4 regions of the Janthinobacterium sp. GW822-FHT07H10 genome follow, and region 1 is predicted to be linked to each of the others. Evidence: predicted binding sites of a transcription regulator. Region 1 holds the regulator's gene; each other region holds the start of a gene.
The links. The regulator FNR, encoded in region 1, switches genes on or off when oxygen is low (the NO sensors DNR and NnrR bind a similar motif). The targets are predictions, from matches to a motif close to TTGATNNNNATCAA.
Positions count from the first base shown of each region.

Region 2: the regulator FNR is predicted to act here: its motif matches at 1,516-1,529, upstream of AC1RDJ_RS11840 (glycine-rich domain-containing protein).
Region 3: the regulator FNR is predicted to act here: its motif matches at 2,376-2,389, upstream of AC1RDJ_RS18970 (universal stress protein).
Region 4: the regulator FNR is predicted to act here: its motif matches at 2,888-2,901, upstream of AC1RDJ_RS16540 (XrtA system polysaccharide chain length determinant).

Region 1 is NZ_JBXAKS010000003.1:579,636-585,082, reverse strand. It holds gene ccoG (cytochrome c oxidase accessory protein CcoG) at 1-861, shown strand, start outside; gene AC1RDJ_RS10410 (FixH family protein) at 917-1,441, shown strand; gene fnr (fumarate/nitrate reduction transcriptional regulator Fnr) at 1,567-2,325, opposite strand; gene AC1RDJ_RS10400 (response regulator) at 2,576-5,447, shown strand, end outside.
Region 2 is NZ_JBXAKS010000004.1:262,061-267,507, reverse strand. It holds gene AC1RDJ_RS11845 (CHASE domain-containing protein) at 1-1,458, shown strand, start outside; gene AC1RDJ_RS11840 (glycine-rich domain-containing protein) at 1,649-2,395, shown strand; gene AC1RDJ_RS11835 (hypothetical protein) at 2,483-2,722, opposite strand; gene AC1RDJ_RS11830 (hypothetical protein) at 2,965-3,234, opposite strand; gene AC1RDJ_RS11825 (hypothetical protein) at 3,451-3,711, opposite strand; gene AC1RDJ_RS11820 (SDR family oxidoreductase) at 3,796-4,713, opposite strand; gene AC1RDJ_RS11815 (CDP-6-deoxy-delta-3,4-glucoseen reductase) at 4,726-5,447, shown strand, end outside.
Region 3 is NZ_JBXAKS010000008.1:168,182-173,628, reverse strand. It holds gene AC1RDJ_RS18980 (chemotaxis protein CheA) at 1-1,144, opposite strand, end outside; gene AC1RDJ_RS18975 (protein phosphatase CheZ) at 1,144-2,013, opposite strand; gene AC1RDJ_RS18970 (universal stress protein) at 2,471-2,938, shown strand; gene AC1RDJ_RS18965 (response regulator) at 3,094-3,738, shown strand; gene AC1RDJ_RS18960 (Crp/Fnr family transcriptional regulator) at 4,093-4,899, shown strand; gene hemP (hemin uptake protein HemP) at 5,177-5,374, shown strand.
Region 4 is NZ_JBXAKS010000006.1:334,938-340,384, forward strand. It holds gene AC1RDJ_RS16530 (TIGR03016 family PEP-CTERM system-associated outer membrane protein) at 1-350, opposite strand, end outside; gene AC1RDJ_RS16535 (XrtA-associated tyrosine autokinase) at 367-1,194, opposite strand; gene AC1RDJ_RS16540 (XrtA system polysaccharide chain length determinant) at 1,221-2,750, opposite strand; gene AC1RDJ_RS16545 (XrtA/PEP-CTERM system exopolysaccharide export protein) at 3,013-3,633, shown strand; gene AC1RDJ_RS16550 (N-acyl amino acid synthase FeeM domain-containing protein) at 3,834-4,580, shown strand; gene AC1RDJ_RS16555 (S1 family peptidase) at 4,584-5,357, opposite strand; gene AC1RDJ_RS16560 (hypothetical protein) at 5,354-5,447, opposite strand, start outside.

The sequences.
Region 1 (5,447 bases):
GTGCAAACGCTGAACTTCGGCCCGTGGGAATGGTTCTGGGTGCTGTTCTACAGCCTGGCCACCTACGGCAACGCGGGCTGGCTGCGCGAGCAGGTGTGCAAATACATGTGCCCCTACGCGCGCTTCCAGAGCGCCATGTTCGACCAGGACACCCTGATCATCACCTATGACGCCAAGCGGGGCGAACCGCGCGGTGCGCTGAGCAAGAAGGCCGGCAACAACGACAAGCTGGGCGACTGCATCGACTGTACCCTGTGCGTGCAGGTGTGTCCGACCGGCATCGATATCCGCAACGGCCTGCAGTATGAATGCATCGGCTGCGCCGCCTGCGTCGATGCCTGCAACAGCGTGATGGACAAGGTCGACCGGCCACGCGGACTGGTACGCTACAGTACCGACCATGCGATGGAAAACAACTTCGACTCGAAGCAGATCCGCCAGCGCGCCATGCGCCCGCGCGTGCTGATCTACACCTCCATCCTGGCCCTGATCATCATCGCCGTGTGTACCTCGCTGGCCCTGCGCACGCCGCTGAAGATGGACGTCATCCGCGACCGCGGCTCGATGGGGCGCGAAGTGGAAGATGGCATGATCGAGAACGTCTACCGCCTGCAGATCATGAACACTTCGGAGCAAAGCCAGAGCTTCAGGATCAGCGTTGCCGGCTTGCCGGGCCTGACCTTGCTGACGCGCGATGAAGTGACCTTGCAGGCGACGGAAACGCTGGGCTGGCCGATCCGCCTGCGCGTGCCGCACGGCGTGGGAGAGAAGGGCTCGAACAAGATCACGATCGAGCTGCAGTCGCTGGACGACCCGTCGCTGCACGTGCGCGAAAGCGCCGTGTTCATCGTGCCACGTTAAGCAGGAAAGGCGGCAGGAATCCCCGTGTTCTTGCCGCCGTCACAAGGAGAAAACAATGTCCGACAGTCTGAAACTGCAAGCCCCCGCCGCGCCCTGGTACAAGCACCGCTGGCCATGGCTGCTGATGATCGGTCCCGGGCTGTCCGTCGTCGTCGGCAGCTTCATGGGCTATATCGCGTTTACGCAACCCGACGCGCTGGTGGTGGGCGACTATTACAAGCAGGGCAAGGCCATCAACCAGGACTTGCGGCGCGATACGGCCGCCAGCAACCTGGCCATGTCGACCAGCCTGGCGTACGACGTGGCGCAAGCACGCCTGACGGGCTCCGTGCACAGCTTCGGCAAGGCTTACCAGGCGCCGCTGCAGCTGCACCTGGCGCACGCGACCTTGCCGGAAAAGGATATCAAGCTGCTGGTGCAGCCCGACGCCATGGGCAACTTCTCGGTGGCGCTGCCGATGCTCGAGCGCAGCCGCTGGCAGGTGCTGGTGGAAAACAATACGCGCGAGTGGCGCCTGTCGGGCATCTGGACCTGGCCCGCGCAGCGCAGCATCGCGCTGCATGCGGACGAGGAACTGTAAGGCACTGCGCCGGGGAAAACCGTGGCGGGCGCCAGTGATGGGCGGCCGAGCAGCGCAGCTGTGCCGGTGTACAGCGCGCAGCGCAAGCCGCAAAGCGCGACGCGCAGCGGGTTTTGACGGTGCCGTTATTTGCAGGTGTCGGTGCCGGCCGTAATGGCTTTTAATTTTGCCGGCTGCAGGATCTCGATCTCGCGGTTCGACACGCGCAGCCAGCCTTCCTTCTTGAACTTCGACAGCAAGCGGCTGACGCTCTCGATGGTCAGGCCCAGGTAGTTGCCGATTTCCTCGCGCGACATGCGCAGCTGGAAGTTGCTGCCCGAATAGCCGCGCGCCTCGTAGCGCGACGCCAGGTTGACGATGAAGGCGGCAAAACGCTGCGTCGCCTGCATATTGCCCAGCAACAGCATCACGCTTTGCTCGCGCGTGATTTCCTGGCTCATCATGCGGTGGAAATGGCGCAGCAGGGTGGGCATATTGCCCAGCAATTGTTCCAGGCTGGAAAACGGAATTTCACACACTTCGCTGTCTTCCAGCGCCACGGCATTGCAGTGGTGGCGGTCGGCGCTGATGGCGTCCATGCCCAGCAGTTCGCCAGCCATCTGGAAGCCCGTCACCTGCTCTTCGCCGCCCGGATTGATCTGGTAAGTCTTGAAGTGGCCCAGGCGGATCGCGTACAGGTTCTGGAACGAGTCGCCGATGCGGAACAGCGAGGCGCCGCGCGCGACCTTGCGGCGGCGGCCGATAATCTGGTCCAGCCTGTCCATGTCGCCCACGTCGAGGCCCATCGGCAGGCACAATTGATGCATGCTGCACGTCGAGCAGCGCGCACGCAACGCTTCCACGTTCACGGCGGGCAAGGCTGGAGAGAGTAGCGCTTCTGTCATGTCAGTACCTTTTTGAAAATGCAATAACAAGTTTACTGCATAGCGCGCTTGCCTGTGCCATTTTCCCCGTCATTCACGCTAATTTCGCTGAATAAACGACGTCCTGCATTTAATTTTATGGCAACATCGTCAATTGCTGCTTTGACGGCGGGAATTTACGCGGCCGGCGCTTGCCAAGTTGCTGTATTGATAGGAAAATTCCTGACAGCATTATCTGCCGCCTGTCCCTTCGGGGACTGAAAAGGAAATCATGAAGCCTCTCGGCATTAAAGCAAAAGTCGCGCTGGCCACCAGCCTGACCTCGATCGCCATGATCGCCCTGGTCACCATGATCCAGGTCAAGCACATGCGCGACGATTTCACGCAAGTGCTGCTGGTCCAGCAAACGGCCCTGATCGAGCGCACGGCCGAAGAGCTCGACGACAAGTTGGCGATGCTGCTCGACATCATCACCCAGACGGCGCGCCACCAGCCGCCCGCCCTCATGGCCGACGCCGGCGCATTGCGCGAGTACTACACGCAGCGCGCCATGCTGGCCCTGTTCGACGACGTGCTGGTGCTCGACACGCAGGGCAAGGTGGTGGCCAACGTGCCCGAGGTGCCGGGACGCAACGGCACCGACGTGACGGACCGCGATTACTTCCATACCGTCATGCGCACGAAACAGGCGATGATCACGCAACCGATGCTGGGCAAGACCAGCCACTTGCCCATCGTGCAGATGGTCGCGCCCGTGCTGGACAAGAACGGCGCCGTGGCCGGCATCGTGATCGGCGTGCTGCGCCTGTACAAGGACAATATGCTGGGCCACCTGCGCACGGCCAAGGTGGGCAAGAGCGGCTATTACTTCATCCTCACGCGCGAAGCCGTGCCGCGCTACGTGCTGTACCCCGATACCAGCCGCCTGCTGCAGCCGCGCGCGCCGAACGCCAACCAGACCACCACGCAGCTGCTGAAAGAAGACGGCGAAGGCAGCATGGTCAGCACCAACAGCCGCGGCATCACGGCCGTCAACAGCTTCAAGCGATTGAAATCCGTGAACTGGCTGCTGGCCGCCTCGTTGCCCGTGGCCGACGCGTTCGAGCCGTTCAACGGCGTACTGTCACGGCTGGTACTCTGGAGCATCTGCGCCTCGCTGCTGGCCGCGGCCGTGCTGGGCTGGGTCACCGTGCGCCTGCTGTCGCCGCTGGTGCGCCTGCGCGACACCCTGCTGTCGCTGCGCGCCTCGGGCAACCGCTTCACCCCCGTGCCGGTGCAGCAGCGCGACGAGATCGGCGAGCTGACGGAGGCGTTCAACGGCCTGATGGGCGAGCGCGACCGGCTGCAGCACGAGCTCGAGGCGCGCGCAACGGAGCTGGAGCAGGAGCGCGACCGGGCCGAGGCGGCCAACCGCGCGAAGAGCGATTTCGTGGCCAACATGAGCCATGAAATCCGCACGCCGCTCAATGCCGTGCTGGGCATGGTGTATTTGCTCGGCAATACCAAGCTCAACACCGAGCAGCGCAAGTACCTGACCATGGTACGCGTGGCGGGCCAGTCGTTATTGGGCATCCTCAACGATGTGCTCGATTTTTCCAAGATCGAGGCGCGCCGCATGGATCTGTCTCCCGTCGAGTTCGACCTCGATGAAGTCATGAATACCCTCGCCACGACGATGACCATGAATGCCGGCGAGAAAGAACTCGAGCTGGCCATCGCCGTCGAACCCGACGTGCCGCGCCGCCTCGTCGGCGACGCCCAGCGGCTGCAGCAAATCCTCGTCAACCTGGCCGGCAATGCCATCAAGTTTACCGAGAGCGGCGAAGTGGTGGTGGCCGTCAGCCTGGCCGAAAGCAGGAACGAGCGGGCCTGGCTGCGCTTCGAAGTGCGCGACACGGGCATCGGCATGACGGCCCAGCAGCAGGCCCAGCTGTTTACGGCCTTCTCGCAGGGCGACCAGAGCATCACGCGGCGCTTCGGCGGCACGGGCCTGGGCCTGGCCATCAGCAAGCACTTGATCCATATGATGGGCGGCGAGATCGCCGTGGCCAGCAGCGAAGGCAAGGGCAGCCGCTTCTGGTTCAGCGTGCCGTTCGACGTGCTGGCCCTGCCCGCCGAGGCGCGCCGCACGCCGTCGCTGGGGCCGCTGCGCCTGCTGGTGGCCGACGACAACCGCACCACGCGCGAGCTGATCGTCAAGCTGATCGAAGCGTGGGGCTGGGCCGCCGACGAAGTGGACTCGGGCTTTGCCGCCATCGAGCTGTACCGCGAACGCCTGGCGCAGCAGCAGCCCTACGACGTGGTGCTGGCCGACTGGCACATGCCCGTCATGGATGGCCTGGCCACGGCCAAGGCCATCCGCCAGGCCGCGTCCGGCCAGCGCCAGCCCATCGTGGTGATGGTCAACGCCTTCGCGCGCAACCACCTGGAAGAAATCTCCAGCGCGGCCGAAGCCGACGTGGTGCTGATGAAGCCGATCACGGGGTCGAGCCTGTTCGACGCCCTGCACCAGGCGCTGATCGCCAAGAACGATGGCGGCGAGCAACGCATGCTGCAGCAGCCGCTGGGCACGGAACTGGCCGGCGTGCATTTCCTGCTGGTGGAAGACAATCATCTGAACCAGGCCGTGGCGCGCGGCATCCTCGAGCACATGGGCGCCACGCTGGACGTGGTGGGCGACGGCTCGCAGGCCGTGGAACGGCTGCGCACGGAAGCGCTGCGCTACGACATCGTGCTGATGGACATGCAGATGCCCATCATGGACGGCTTCAGCGCCACCCACATCATCCGCACGGAACTGCGCCTGCAGCTGCCCGTGATCGCCATGACGGCCGGCGTGCTCGCTTCCGAACGCGAACGCTGCATGACGGCCGGCATCACCGATTTCATCGCCAAGCCCGTGGTGGTGGAAGAGATGATGGACGTCATCCTGCGCCACCTGCCGAAACGCCCGCAGGCGCAGGCCGCCGAAGCGGCGCCGCCCGCCGATGACGAGGTGTTTTCCATGGCGCCGCTGATGCGCGTGATGGGACGCGACGCCAAGGGACGCGGCGTGCTGCGGCGCATGGTCGAAGACGCGCTGAACAAGGGCATGACGCCCGTGCGCGAGGCGGAAACGGCCTTGCAGGCGGGACGCCACAGCG
Region 2 (5,447 bases), on a different contig from region 1:
CCGGCCGGGCGCGATGGCTACCCCGCCTTCGCCATCCACCCGCCCGGGCCGCGCGAACACTATTCCGTGCTCGTGTACATCGAGCCGATCGCCAGCGCCACGGATAAATATGGCTACGACATCTCTGCGCGCCCCCTGATCGCCGAGGCGCTGGCGCAGTCGCGCGACTCCAGTCACATCAGCAATTCCGGCATGCCCGTGCCGATGCAGAGCCGGCCGCAGCTAACGGGCATGGCCATGCGCCTGCCCGTGTACCGCATCGGCATGCCGACCGACACCGTGGAACAGCGGCGCGCGGCCCACCAGGGCTCGGTCGGCATCGGCTACGATCTGGTGACGATGGTGCGCAACACGCTGACCGACATGCCGGTACGCAATGTCCGCCTGACCCTGTTCGATATCGGCCCGCAAGCGCGCACCCCGCTGGACTTGCCGCACGACATGCGCCCCATCTTTGACAGCGCGGCGGGCCTGCACGCGCCCTGGTGGCAGCCTGGCAGCTCAGGCAAGTTTCTGAGCAGCACGATGCTGATCGAGCACAATGGCCGCGTCTGGCAAGCGCTGTTCAGCGTGCGCAAGAACGACTTGTATACACGCTTCGACGCCTTCCTGCCGTGGCTGGCCCTGCTGATCGGCTTTACCAGCGCCATGCTGCTGTACACCTTGTTCCACACGCTGGCCTCGTCGCGCCGGCGCGCCATCCAGATGGCGAACGGCATGACGGAAGAATTGCGGGCCAGCCAGATCCGCTTGCAGCTGTCGCACCAGAAACTGCGCCGCCTGGCGGCCCATGCCGACCAGATCAAGGAAGAGGAGCGCAAGCGCATCGCGCGCGAAATTCACGATGACCTGGGCCAGAACCTGCTGGTGCTGCGCATCGACGCCGACATGCTGGCCTCGCGCACGCAGCGGCGCCACCCGCGCCTGAACGCCCGCGCCCGCTCTACCCTGGATCAGATCGACGTCACCATCAAGAGCGTGCGCCAGATCATCAACGACTTGCGCCCTACCGTACTCGACCTGGGCGTGAATGCGGCCGTCGAATGGCAGGTGGCGCAGTTCCGCCTGCGCACGGGCATCGCCTGTGAAGTAAGCGAGAGCCATGACGACATTTGCCTGAGCGACCAGTGCGCGACGGCGCTGTTCCGCATCCTGCAAGAATCGCTGAGCAACATTTCCCAGCACGCCAATGCCAGCCGCGTGCAAGTCAAGCTGGAGAAATGCCGCGACACGGTGTCGATGAGCATCAGCGACAACGGCGTGGGCGCGGCCATCGACGGACGCAACAAGCTGGGCTCGTTTGGCCTGGTCGGCATCGAGGAACGCATCAAGCTGCTGGGCGGCACCTTCTATATCGAGAGCAGTCCCGGCGCCGGCATGAGCGTGCATGTCAGCGTGCCGCTGAGCGCCGATGCCACCCGCTTCCCCTACCAGGAAGAAAGCCGGGCCAACGCCTGAGGGATGCGGCGCACTTCAAGCAAGCTCAGCTTGCATATTTTGTAATTAGATGCAATATTGACGTAGAACAACTCACAGCGCCTGCCCGCCATGGGCCAGGCATTCCTCTGCCACTAGCCAGGAGTTCACACCGCCAGCCTCTCCGTTTCTTCGCCGTACTTTCCCCAACACTGTTTATCAAAGGACATTCATGGATACGAACGACAGTTTCAAGGCAATTGCCGATTTGAATTTGGACGCGATCAAGGTCAAGCTGATGCACCGGGAATCCGGCGAGGGATGGAGCCTGGACAAGGCCAATGCGGTGGAGTTCGAGTATCGCCGCTTCCTCATCCTCATGAAGCAGTTCCCGCAGGAAGAAACGGCGCCGCTGATGGATGTCGACACCTTCTGGCACTATCATATTCTCGACACGCTGAAATATGCGGCCGATTGCCAGCAAGTCTTTGGCTACTTCCTGCACCATTTCCCCTACATCGGCCTGCGCGGCGAAGACGACGAAGCGGCGCACCACCGCGTGGGCGAGCGCATGAAACAGTTGTACGAGCAGACATTCGGCGAAGATTACATCCGTGCAGAGACGGCATATTCGGGACGCGCCGTGCAGGCGGCGTTTTCCAGTGCGGCAGTACAGGCGACGGCATTTTCCAGCGCGGCGGTACAGGCGACCGCATACTCGGGCCGGGCCGTGCAAACGGCATTTTCCAGCGCAGCCGTGCAGGCGACGGCATATTCGGGACGGGCCGTGCAAACGGCGTTTTCCAGTGCAGCGGTACAAGCGACGGCGTATTCGGGCCGCGCTACCGGTGCCGCGCAAACCGCTTTTTCCAGCGCGCCCGGCAAACTGGCCGCAGCGCTGGTCGAGTCATCCCCGACTGGCCTGGAAACAGGGCGCTTCTATACAGATCGTCCGACTCTGAGCCCGGACACGCAATAGAAAACCGGAAGACAGGTATGGCTGCCGCACGCGGCAAGCTTGACTAACGCAGACGGCACCTCTCAGTTTGCCGTCTGTCAGGCGCTCTTAGGCAGCCATCAACTCGCGCAGCTCACGAATGCTGAAATCGCTGATTTCATGCATGCGGATGAGGATCGTGGCGCCGATCGGCAAGGTGTTGTGACGAATCTTGCTGATAACGGGTGGCGCCACTTCCAGTGCTCGCGACAGGGCGGCATCATTTTTCAGCTGCAGCTTGTCGATGATCGCATCGAGGACGCGATTCGGGTTGTAGGTAGGCAAAGAGGTAATTTGTTTGAGAGACATAATCGAAAATCCGTACTTGTTGTATTAATGCAAAAAGAAACCGAATGTCGCTTTTGCAATAATTCAGGGTAAACACACTAAAAAGCGCCATCACTTATGCGGTTTTTATTCCGCAAACAATATAATACACGCTATTGTTGATTTTTGCGTAACTTAAAGCAAAATTGTGATAATTGAAGAGAATTGACGCACTTGGAATGTGCTAGAGGATAACTCAAAATGGAAAAATTTGCTGCAAGTCATCAATTTTTACGATGAGCAACACCGCTATGCATGAACCAGGCTATGGCCATGAGGGTGCTCAGGCGGGCCATGTCGGCCGATAAATGCCAGCCGCGCGCGGCCACGCCGGCCGGCGTCATGCCCAGGCCGGCGCCCGTCCTGGCATCCACGCGGCACCAGGCCAGTTGCCGGCGGATTTCATCGGGTGGCGGAGGCGGCTGCCGCGCGTGTTCGCGGCGGCGCATGTAGGCACGCACTTGCTCCTTGCTGGGATGACTCGTCTGATGCATCAGCTGCTCCCGTCGCGCCGGCGCGTGACCGGCCAGCGCGATGAATTGCGGTAAGAACCATGCCGACACGGCACATGTGACGACATCGCCCACCATATCGCCACGCCGCCCTGACACGTTTGCGCTGCATCAAAGTCCGGCCCCCCCGGTATTGCGCCGGGGCGCCGCGGCTTCAGGCCAGCGGCGGCCTGAGGAGCGGTCGCCGCTGGCCTGCCGTCATTTCTTCTGCTGGCGTACCCGCTGCTGCTGCTTTTCCTGCGTTTGCTGGCGGTTCTGCTTGCGCTCGAACAGGGTCACCGCATCCTTCTTTGCCTGCTCCACGGTGCGCATTTCCTCATGTGCATCGTGCGGCACGAAAAATTCGGCATCCTGCGCTGCCACGACCAGCTTGATGGCGGCCTCGTCATCGAGGTCATACAGTTCCGTCAGGACGGTGGTGACCTCGTCCAGGTATTCTTCGTAAGTGAGGGTGGTCATGCTGTATTCCTTTAGTAGATGGCGCGCGTCAGGCCCGGCGCGCGGCGCGCCGGTCAGTGCAAAATGCGAAAATAACCGGCCATTTTAACTGATGCCGGCCTTGCCGTCCGACATCGATTGCAAGGCATCGGCCACGCGCGGGTAGCGCAGGCGCACGCCCAGCTCGCGCTTCATGCGGCGATTGTCCATGCGGCGCGACTCGGACATGAACGACAGCAACATCGGCGTGACCGCTTGCTGCAGCGCCGCCCGGGGCAGGCGCGGCGGGCGCGGCAGGCCGAAGGTATCGGCCACGGCATCGAAATATTCCGCCATTTTCAGTTCGCTGTCATCGCTGGCGTGATACATGCGCCCCGGCCTGCCCCGCCACAGGGCCCGCTCGATGATGCGCGCCAGGTCGTCGGCGTGGATATGGTTGGTGTACACGTCATCGGCCTCGGCCAGCGCCGGCGTGCCTTCACGCAAGCGTTTCAGGGGCAAGCGGTCGTCCGCATAAATGCCGGGCACGCGCAGGATGGCGACGCTGGCGCCGCGGCGCGCGCCCCAGGCCCGCAAGACCTGCTCCGCATCGACGCGCCGCTTCGCGCGCGCATTGGCCGGCGCCACGGGCCGCGTTTCCGCCACCGTGGCGCCGCCGCAGTCGCCATACACGCCGCTGGTGCTCACATACACCATCCGCGCATGCTCGGGTAAAATGGCGGCCAGATTCCGCGTGCGCCGGTCCAGCAAGCCGGACGACAGGGGCGGCGCCAGGTGCACCACCATGGATGCCAGCCCCGCCAGCCGTTGCAGGCTGGCGCGGTCGTCGAGGTTGGCCACGATGGGCACGGCGCCGGCCTCACGGAGCTGCGCACAGCGCCCCGGCTGGCTGGTGACGGCAAAGACGCGAAAGCGCGCGCGCAGCAAGGGCAACAGCCGCATGCCGACGTCGCCACAGCCCAGTATCAGCAGGCGCGGCAGCCCCACCGGCTTGCGCAAAGAATGCATTAACATATTTTTCATCTCAAGGATTGTATGACTTTTCAAGTTACTGTTCAGCCCAGCGGCCACCAATTCAGCTGCGAGGCGGACGAAACCGTGCTGGCGGCGGCGATCCGCGCCGGCGTGGGCTTGCCCTATGGCTGTAAAAACGGCGCCTGCGGCTCCTGCAAGGGCAAGGTTGTCGCCGGCAGCGTACAGCACAAGGCGCACCAGCAGCGCGCCCTGACGCCGGAAGAAGAAGCGGCCGGCTTTTCCCTGTTCTGCTGCGCCACCACGCAAGCCGACCTCGTCATCGAGGCGCGCGAAGTGGCCGGCAGCAGCGACTATCCGATCAAGAAGATGCCGTCGCGCGTGACGACGATCGAGAAAGTGGCGCCCGACGTCGTCGTGCTGACCCTGCAGCTGCCGGCCAGCGAGCGCCTGCAGTACCGCGCCGGACAGTATATCGAATTCATGCTGCGCGACGGCAAGCGCCGCTCGTACAGCATGGCCAGCGCACCGAGCGACGGCGGCCCCGTGACCCTGCACATCCGCCATATCCCGGGCGGCCTGTTCACCGACCAGGTGTTTACCACGCTGAAGGAACGCGACATCCTGCGCTTCGAAGGGCCGATGGGCACCTTCTTCCTGCGCGACGACTCCGACAAGCCCGTCGTGCTGCTGGCCTCGGGCACGGGCTTCGCCCCGCTGAAAGCCATCGTCGAGCACATGATCCATGCACAGTCGACGCGCCCGATCACCCTGTACTGGGGCGG
Region 3 (5,447 bases), on a different contig from region 1:
ACGACTTGGCGGGCTTGCCGGCGGCCAGGCGCGCTTCCGGCGATTCGACGCCGTGGTCGAGCGAGTTGCGCAGCATGTGCACGAGCGGATCGTACAGGCTGTCGACCACCACGCGGTCGACTTCCGTCTCCGCACCCTCGATGGTCAGCTCGACATCCTTGCCCAGGTCCTTCGCCAGTTCGCGCACCAGGCGCGGGAATTTCTGGAACAGCCGGCCCACGGGCTGCATGCGCGTGGCCAGGGTGGCGCGCTGCAGTTCCGTCGAGTAGCGCGACGCGCGTTCCAGGGTTTCCGCCAGCGTCGCCATCAGGGTGGCGGCCTGGCCTTCGAACTTGAATTGCAGCAGGCGCTCGAGCAGCACGGCAGCCTGGTTGGCGGCCTGCACGGATTCGCCGGCCACTTCCAGCAGCGCGTCGAGCTTGACGGCGTCGACGCGGATGCTGTCTTCCTTGACGGGCGCGGCGTGGCGCACGTCGGGACGCTCTTCGCGGCGGTCCACGCCATCCCAGTTCTTGCCGGCCGGCTTGGCGGCGGCCGTAGCGGCAGGCGCGGCGGCAACAGCGGCAGTAACGGCAGCGGCGACGGGGGCCGGCGCGGCGGCCAGCTGGCTGCCTTCCGGCACGACGGCGTTATACATGCCTTCCCAGTCCAGGCCATCGGCGCTGGCTGTCGCGGCAGCGGCGGCAGGCGCGGCCACGATCACTTCGGCCACGACGGCTTCCACCACCACGGCGGCGGCAGGCGCTGGCGCGTCCATGCCCTTGCCTTCGATGGCGTTGGTGAGGATGTGTTCGAGCTCTTCCGGCATGGCCGGCAGGCTTTCCGGCGCGGCGCCGTTCGCCAGTTCCGTCAGCTGGTCGGCAACGAAGCCGGATGCCTGCAGCGCCGCCTCGATGGCGATGGGGGTCACCGGCGCGGCGCCCGTGCGCAGCGCGTCGAACAGGTTTTCCGTCAGATGGCAAGCCGCCACCAGCGCAGGCAAGCCCATGAAACCGGCGCCGCCCTTGATGGTGTGGAAAGAACGAAACACGGCATTCAGTGTTTCCTTGTTGTCCGGATCGCGCTCGAGACGCAATAAGTGCTCTTCAACATTAACCGCAAGATCCATCGCCTCGACGACGAAATCCTTGAGCATATCGTCCATTAGAATCCCAAATCCGCAAGAAGGTCGTCTACATTATCCTGGTCCAGCGCCACCGACGGCACGGAAGGGCCCTGCATCAGCGGCGCGTCCTGCTTCTGCGCGAGTTTCTCGCGCACTTCGGCCGGCGCGTTGTCGCGCAGCAACTGCGCCAGCTCGTGCTCCACCGTCTTGGTGATGTTCACCACTTTTTTGATCAGCTGGCCCGTGATGTCCTGGAAGTCCTGGGCCATCATGATTTCCAGCAGGCGCGCTTTTTCCGCTTCCGTCGCCTCGGCAACGGCTTGCGCGAACTGGCGCGAGTCGCCGGCCAGGGCCTTGAATTCTTCCAGGCTCAGCTTGCCGTCGAACAGGGCCGTCCAGCGGCTGTCCATGTCCTTGGCCTTCTTCGACAGCACATCCTGCGCCGGCATGCCTTCGTCGAGCGTGTTGAGGACCTTGTTGGCCGCCTGCTCGGTGAGCGTGGCCACGTATTCCAGGCGGTCCTGCGCGTCGACGATCTGCGACGACGCTTCCGTCAGCGCCTTGTCGTAGCCCAGTTCGCGCAACGAATCGTGCAACAGGCGCACGATGCCGCCCAGGCGCTCGAACATCGGCTTGTCGGACTGGTCGACAGGGTCGGCGGCTTCGCCAGCTGCGGCGGGCGCCTCTGGCGCTGCCGGCGCGGCGGCCGCTTCCACGGCAGGCGCGGCGACGGCAGCCGGGGCCGGCACGGCGGCGCTGGCCGAAACGGCGTCGAACAGCGCGTCAAAATCGTCATCCGCGATCACGGCGGGGGCGGGCGCGGCGGCAGGCGCGGGCTGGGCCGCGGCCGCGCTTTGCGCAGATACTTCATCGAATAATGCATCGAAATCATCAGCGGCGTTGGTCATATCCCTGCTTCTCCATAATTTGTCAAAATTCCGCCTGAACTGTGCGTTTTACAGACTGATACCCGCAATTTCTCGATTAAGATGATTTGAGGCAATACCGCTGCGATGGTGCGAGTGTAGCAGGGCGCCGCCCTGTTGGTAAATCTCAAAACGCGCTTCCTGGTGCAAAGCGGGCCTGCAAGAGCTTTTCCACCAGGAAATAAGTGTTCCTGCTGTTGTATTTTGAAATACTACCATTGGCGTGCAGGCAAGACCACGCATCGCGCGAGAAATCCTGGCCCGCGCGCCACGCGCGCCACAGCCTGCGCAGCCAAAAACACGATCTTTCTATCAATGTTGTCTATACTGAAGGTGCAAGAGTATTGACAATTATCAAGTCTTTACATGAAAACAATGCTGTCGCCGCGTCTACAATAAGAGGCGTCGCGCGCGCTGGTCCACCGCCAAAGGAGCTGCCATGTATAAGAAAATTCTGATCGCCACGGACGGTTCCACCGTCTCCAACCTGACCGCCTGCGCCGGTGTCGCCTTTGCCGAACAGATGCACGCCGACATCCTCGCCGTGTACGTGGCGCCGGAATACCAGTATCCCGTGTACATCGAAATCATCCCGCCCAGCTATCCCAGCGAAGAGGAATACCGCATCGCCATGCGCAAGGCGGGCGCCGACCACTGGCAGCCGATCCTCGACGCGGCCGCCAAGCGGGGCCTGGAGGCGACGGGCCTGACGGCCTTTTCCGACAGTCCTGCCCTGAAAATCGTGGAAGTGGCGCAGCTCCAGCACTGCGACCTGATCTTCATGGGCTCGCACGGCCGCAGCGGCTGGGGCCAGTTGCTGCTGGGCAGCGTGACCAACAAGGTGCTGTCGCATTCGAAGCTGCCCGTGCTGGTGCACAGGCTGATCAAGGAACCGCAGCCCAAATGAGGAGTCCCATGACAGGGAGAGGCTGCGCGCCGGCAGCTTGAGAAAAGGACAAGCCCGCGGCCATTTTCAGTTAATATGACAATATTTCTCGTTTCTTAACATTTGACTGTCCGGTAACGGACACAGCAGATTGCACGCTTCCAGATTGCCCGCCTATGATACGCATTGTGATTGCCGACGACCACACCATCATGCGCGAAGGATTGAAGCGCATCCTCGACGGCGCGCCGGACATCGACATCGTGGGCGAAGCCATCGATGGCTTTGAAGTACTCAACCATGTGCGCCAGGGCGGCTTCGACCTGCTGCTGCTCGACCTGTCGATGCCTGGCCGCAGCGGCGTCGACCTGATCCGCCAGATCCGCAGCGAAGCGCCGAAGCTGGCCATCCTCATCCTCACCATGCACGAGGAAGAGCAATATGCGGTGCGCGCCATCCGCGCCGGCGCGCAAGGCTACCTGACCAAGGAAAGCGCGGGCACGCAGCTGGTGGGCGCCATCCACAAGGTGGCATCGGGGCGCCCCTATATCAGCGCCGAGGTGGCCGAGCAGCTGGTGCTCAACATCATGATGCCGAATGAAAGCTTGCTGCACAAACAGCTGTCGGACCGCGAATTCGAAGTGTTTTCCCTGCTGGTGGCAGGCAAGTCGATCACCGAGATCGCCAACAACCTGCACCTGAGCGTGAAGACGGTCAGCACGCACAAGACACGCATCATGCAAAAGATGGGCATGAGTTCCTTGTCGGAAATGGTGCAATACGCGGTAGCCCACCGGCTGCTGTCCCCCTTCAAGACCTGACAGCCTGTCTCGGCCGGCGGCGCACGACCGCCGGCAACTGTAGGAACAATCCTACTTCCCCTACCGCAGCTCCTACCGCCATATTCAGCCACTGCTGATATGAATTCCATACGCTTGTTGGCATACTGAAACCAGTAATCAAGTTGCTGGGAAGTTATTTCATCACACAGCAAGTCTTCAGCGAATTGAGCATTAACTGCCAGGACGCGCGCCGCAGACCCTCGCGCCGTGCCCGCCGCCCTGGCGCACTCCGTCATTCAACTCTGAACTACCTGTCACCAGGAGATGAACATGCTGTCCACGCACACGTCTGAAACCCGCCCTGCCTCGTCACCGCTGGCCCCATCGACCCCGATGGAAGCGGGACGCCAGCGCCAGGGGCGGCTGTGGTCGAACCTGAAGGAGGTATGCGATCTGCTGCATATCTCCAGCGCCTGCACCATCGCCGCCGACGAGCTGCTGTTCCAGCACGTGCAATTCAAGACGGGGCAGCGCGTGCACACGATCGGCCAGCCGTTCGACACCTTGTATATCGTCAACTCGGGCTTCCTGAAAACCGTCCTCATCGATGAGTTCGGCAATGAACAGGTACTGAGCTTTCCCATGAAAGGCGACATGCTGGGCGTCGACGGCATCCACTCGCGCCACTATTCCTCGGAAGCCGTGGCCCTGTCCGACTGCGACCTGATCCTGCTGCCATTCAAGAAGCTCACGGCGCTGGGCCGTGTCCACATGGAACTGGAAAACGTCATGTACGGCGTGATGAGCCGCGAACTGGTGCGCGAACAGGCCATGATCGGCATGCTGGGCGCCCTCAGCGCCGAGGCGCGCGTGGCCCGCTTCCTTGTCTCGCTGGCCGACCGCTTCGCGCAGATGGGTTATTCGAGCAAACTGTTCAACCTGCGGATGACGCGCCATGAAATCGGCAGCTACCTGGGCCTGACCCTGGAAACGGTCAGCCGCACCCTGTCCGCCTTCAACGAGATCGGCCTGATCACCGTCGACCAGCGCACCATCGGCATCAAGGACCCGGAAGCGCTGAAAACCCTGCGCCGCCTGCCGCCCTCGCGTTCGCGCGCCAAGCAGCTGGCCGCCGCCAAGCTCAAGGCCGACACGGCCGCCGCGGCCGACGTCTCGGCGCAATTGCTGGCCACCATTTGAGATAGGACCATCCCTCTTTCTTCAAGCTTGGCACAGGCTTGACCCGGCTGCGGCGCGCAACGCCGTTCCGGGTCTTTTTTGCCGCCCTCCCCGCACGCGCCTTCCGGGCGCCTCCCCTGCAGCGCAGCCGCGCCAGCATTTCTACTGCGCAATGAACTTGCGTGCCATGCCGCACTAAAAAAGCGCGGATTCGCCACAAATAAGCCTTGCTTTTCGGGCCACATTCAACAATAATGCAAATACGAATCATTCTCAACTGAGACAAAGAAAGCCCAACATGCAAAGCTCAAAACCAGCCTTGATCCAGGATGCCGCCAGCGCCCACGTCCGCCCTCCCGTCAGCGTGGCGCAGCCGGCGCGCCGCATCACCAGCGAAGCGCTGCTGCAACAGGGCCGCGAAGTGGAGATTGAACACAGCGGCAAGATTTACCGCCTGCGCGTCACACAATTGAACAAGCTGATCCTGACTGCCTGATCCAGCACCGCAGCCAGCCACCACACTCGCCAGCCAGTCGTGCCCTTCGTGGGCGCCAGCCAGCCAAACCACC
Region 4 (5,447 bases), on a different contig from region 1:
GAGATGCTGCGCCGGCTGACGCTGGCGGCCGCGTCGACGAAAAACCAGTCCTGTACCAGCTCGGCGTCGCCGGCGGCGCGCAATTGGTGGCTGTCCGTGTCGGCGCGGCGCGCGTACAGGAATTTGTGCCAGCTGTAGTCGAGGTGCACGCGCAGGCGCGGGCCGTTGCCGACGAGGGCGATGGCGGGCGCGATTTCCGTGATGAAGTCGGACTGCGCGCGCTCGGGCGCCGCGCGCAGGGCGTTATCCGTATAGCTTTCGCGCAATCGCAGCGACGGCTTCACCAGCCAGTCGACGGCGCTGGCCGGCGCGGGCAGCAGGAACAGGGACAGCGGCAGCAGGCTTGACAACAGCGGCGGCCTGCGCCTAGTCGTAATAGCCATAACCGTAGTAGTCGTTACCCGGAAATGACTTGGTCTTGTTGTAGATCAAATGGATGTGTTCGCACGCCTCGATCTGGCGCAGCGCTTCCTTGACGGCATGCTGGGTCGTCGTTTCCGCCTCCACCACCATCACCACTTGCCCCATCTGTCCCACCAGCGCGTGCGCTTCGCTGGTGATCAGCAGCGGCGGTGAGTCGAAGACGACGACGCGGTCCGCGTAGCGGCTGGCGATCTCCGCCAGCAAGCGGCTCATGGCGCGGCTGGCCAGCAATTCCGTCGCGTGCCGGTTGCTGCGCCCGGCCGGCAGGATGCTCAGGTTGGCGACATTCGTCTTCAGGATGACGTCCGCCATTTCCAGCTGCTCGTCGAGCAGCACGTCCATCAGCCCCGGTTCCGGCGCCAGGCCCAGCACTTTCAGCACGGACGGGCGCGCCACGTCGGCGTCCACCAGCAGCACCGTGATATCCATCTCCATGGCGATGCTCATGGCCAGGTTGACGGCGCAGTAGGTCTTGCCTTCGCCCGGCATGGCGCTGGTGACGACGATCAGGTTGCCATGGCGGATGGCCTCGGCGCCGCCGGCGCGCGCCTGGCGCAGCAGCGGGCGCTTGATGATGCGGAAATCCTCGGCCACGGAACTGCGTCCGCCGTCGTGCGTGAGCATACCCTGTTCCTGCAGCCGGGCCAGGTTCAGGGTGCGGTAGCGCGGCGATAGCTGCGCCGCCGCTTCGGACGCGCCATCGGCGCCTGGCGGCACGCCGGCCTCGTCCACGCGCCCCATGTTCGGTTCTTCCTTGCCGTTGCTATGCATGCTTGCTCCCCGGGCCAGGCCCTGGCTTAGAATTTCAGCAGCGCGGCCGTCATGACCACGCCGTACAGCATGAACAGGCTGCCGAGGCAGGCGCCGAAGCCATAACGGGCGCGCCGGCGGCGCACCTGCTGCAGCGGCGTCCAGTTCATCGACACGGTGCCCAGCACGCTCAAGCCCGTCGCTTCGCGCAGTTCGGCCGGACTGAGGAAGGTGGGGCGCACCTGGCTGATCAGGAGGGCCGTGGCGATGCCGGCCACCAGGGCCGCGCCCAGCGCCGCGCTGAACAGCAGTGGGCGGTTCGGGCCGACGGGCGCGTACTGCACGGTGGGCGGGTCGATGATCTTGAAGGCCATCATGTCGGTGGTGGAACTGAGTTCGCCCGACAGCTTGGCCGCTTCGCGCCGGCCGATCAGCTTTTCATAGTTTTCCTTGTTGATGATGTAGTCGCGGTTGAGCTGCGCCAGCTGTGATTCCACCTCGGGCACGGCATTGCTTTGCGCCAGCAGCCGCTCGTTGCGCGCGCTGTATTCCTGCACGCGGGCCTTGATGGCGGCCACCTTGGCGTCGGCGTCCGTCAGCGCCACTTTCAGCTGCTGCAGCATGGGGCTGTAATTCTTGCCCGGATCGCCGGACGCCGCCTTCAGCTTGCTTTCCTCGATCTTGCGTTCTTCCAGCTGGGCCACCAGGCGCTTCGAGGAAATAATATCGGGATGCAATTCTGTAAACTGCATGCGCAGGCTGTCGAGGTTCTTGTTGAGCGAGGCGATGCGCTCGTCGAGTTCGGGATTCGTGATGGCGGCCGCGTTCGGTTCAAGGTCGAGCACCGGTTCGTCGCCTTCGATCTGGCTGAGGATGGCCTTGCGCGACTGTTCCGCCTCGACCAGTTCCAGCTTGGCATTGTTCAGGCTATCGGACGACATCAGCAGCTGGCTGCCATAGTCGATGCCCTGGCGCGGCAGCAGCAGGTTGTTGCGGATCTTGAATTCCTTCACGAGGTTTTCCGCCGCGCTCAGCTTGTCCTCGTAATTCTTGATCTGCTCGTCGATGAATTGCACGGCTTTCTGCGAATCGCCTTTTTTCCCCTGGAAACTGCCTTCGACAAAGATGGTCAGCAGGCTTTGCACGACGTCGCGCACCAGCTTCGGGTCGCGCCCGTTGTAGCTGATGGTGTAGATATCGTAGGCATTCGTGCCGCTGATCTTGATGCGGCTCATCAGGTCATCGAGCTGGGCCTCATGTTCGCGCACGGTCTTCGAGTCGAGGTCGAGGTCGACCATGCGCATGACGCGCTCCACGTTGGGACGGCTGAGCAGGGTGCGGCTCATGATGGCCACCTGCTGCTCCGTGTTCGGCACGCTGGTCATGCCGGCCATCAGCGGCTTGAGGATGGTTTGCGTATCGACAAACACGCGCGCCCGGGTCTGGTAATCGTCGGGCAGGGTGATGACCTTGATGAAGCCGGCGATGCTCACCAGCCAGGCGACGAGCACGGCATGCCAGCGGTATTTCCAGATGCCCTTCAGGCTGGACAGCAGTTGCTGTATCAATTGCTCCATGTCGCTTCCTTCCGGTGACGATGCTGCGCAATAGCGGGGCCGGCGGCGTGGAAACGGCAGCCCGATGCGGCAAATGCTTGTCGAGTAAGCAAAGTATAGGACCGTTGCCGGGCAAGATTTCCCAAGATGATTGCTTCTTGATACTCCTCAAGGTTCCCTTGCCGCGTTTTAATAATCATAGGAGTTCGCGGCCCAGGCTGCTTCTGCGCGGCCGGCGGCTTGGTGCGCCACCTGGTGCGCCATCGACTCGAAGAGGCCCAGCATGAATCTGTTCCGCCGTACCTTAGTCCTGCGCGCGCTGGCCCTGGCGGCGGGCGGCCTGCTGGGCGCCTGCGGCACGCGTCATCCGCTGGCGCCCGCCGACGACAGCGCGCCCCAGCACGACTACCTGATCGGGCCGGGCGATTCCGTCAACATCATCGTCTGGCGCAACCCGGAAGTGTCGCTGACGGTGGCCGTGCGGCCCGACGGCAAGATCACCACGCCGCTGGTGGAAGACCTGGAAGCGAGCGGCAAGACGTCGACCCAGCTGGCGCGCGACATCGAGCAGGCGTTGAGCAAGTTCATCCAGCAACCGGTGGTGACCGTCATCGTCACCAACTTCTCGGGGCCGTATGGCGAGCAGATCCGCGTCATCGGCGAGGCGGCCAAGCCGCAGGCGCTGCCATACCGGCTCGGCATGTCGCTGATGGACGTGCTGATCGCCGTCGGCGGCATCACCGATTTCGCCGCGGGCAACAAGGCCAGCATCATCCGCCTGCGCGATGGCAGCCAGCAGCAGCTGCGCGTGCGGCTCGACGATCTATTGAAGAATGGCGATATTTCGGCGAACGTCATGATGCGTCCGGGCGACGTGTTGCTGATACCGGAGAGCTTTTTTTAAAACATTAACAGTGCTGTCAAAACAGCACTTTTATTTATAAATTTGTACTCGCGGGCAAATTTAATCATGTAATTTTGCTATTGAATAAGCACTTTCTTCTGTTTTTTTCAGCGGAAGCGGGAACTTCTCCAGTTCTCTACTTGTCACAAGGCATTGGCTTCAGTCCGTCTCGACGGGCGGCCGATGAACGCGAGGACAAGATGAGCTTTGAAGATGAACCTATTATTTCCTTCGACACGCCGGGCGAATTCAGCGACCTGGTGGTGGGCGAAGGCAAGATCGACCCGGCCATGGAGCACGAGCTCGACCTGCAGCGCTTCCATATCCGCATGGCCAATTCGCGCGGCCGCCGCGAAGCGGCCAGCCTGCTGATCCGCAAGATGTACGGCTGGCGCGGTTATGCGGTCGACCCGGGCATCACGCATGCGCTGAACAAGATCACCCTGTTCGCGGAAACGGCCGGCACGACGGTCGGCACCATGACCCTGTGCCTGGACAATGACGAGACGGGCTTGCCCGCCGATGAAAACTTCCGCGACAAGCTCGACGTGCTGCGCGAAGAGGGGCGCCGCCTGTGCGAGCCGTCGCGCCTGGCCATCGACAAGGGCGTCAGCAAGCGCGTCTTTGCCGCGCTGATTCATATTTCTTATATCTATGCCCACAATATCCACGGCTTTACGGATTACGTGATCGAAGTCAACCCGCGTCACGTCGTGTTTTACAAGCGCATGCTTGGCTTCAAGGACTTCGGCGGCGAGCGCGAATGCACGCGCGTGGGGGCGCCGGCCGTGCTGCTGCGGCTCGACCTCGATTACATGGGAGCGCAGATCCGCAAATATGGCGGCCTGATGGAACAACATGGGGGAGAACGGTCGTTTTACCCCTTTTTTTTTCCAACATGGGATGAGCCTGGTATTACCGACCGCCTGCGGCAGGGACGTAACTGAAATTCATTTATTTTTCAGCAGGATCGCCTGCATGTGGTTGCCCGGTATCGCGTAGGTGATGCCGCTGGGCGCGCTGATGGCCGTTTCTTTCAAGCCTTTCACGTAGACCATGTTGACGATGCCATAAACGAGTCCCGTCTCGGGATCGAACAGCGGGCTGCCGCTGCTGCCCGGATACGCCGTCGCGTCCAGCTGGAACACGGTGTACGGCGATTTTTGCAGCTGTGCCAGGCGCCGCGCATCGAGCCGCTGCGCATTTTCGCTGGGCATGACGACGGGCGTCAGCGACGACACGGTGGCGCGGTGCGTGACGTGGTGCAAGCCCAGTAGCATACCCAGGGGAAAGCCCGTAAACGCCATGGCCTGGCCTTCGCGCACGCTGGCCGCGTCGCCCAGCGCCAGGGCCGGCAGCGGCATGCCGGCCAGGCGCAGCAGGGCCAGGTCGTGCTCCGTGTCGATCGACAATACCTTGGCCGGACGAAACTGCGCCGCCTCGCCCTGGCCCGTGAGGATGCCGATGATTTCGTTGGGATTGGCGTCGAGCAGCTTCTGGATCACGTGGGCGCAGGTCAGCACGCTCAAGCCGTCGCCCGTGGCAAAGCCCGTGCCGATAAAGTTCATCGGCGGCGTGCGCGTCTTTTGCAGGCTGCCGACGCCGACGACCGACGGTTTGACGCGGGCAATGGCTTGCGCCAGGGTGGCATCGGCGCGGCTGGGCGCGGCGGCCAGGGCCAGGGCCAGGGCCAGGCCGAACAGCAAGGTGGATGGATAGTTCATGGGGACGCGCTTTCGGCAGGGTGGGAGGGCGGAGCTAGGGGGCGCAGCAGCGCGCACAGCAGCATCAGATAGGCGAGCAGGGCGATGCGC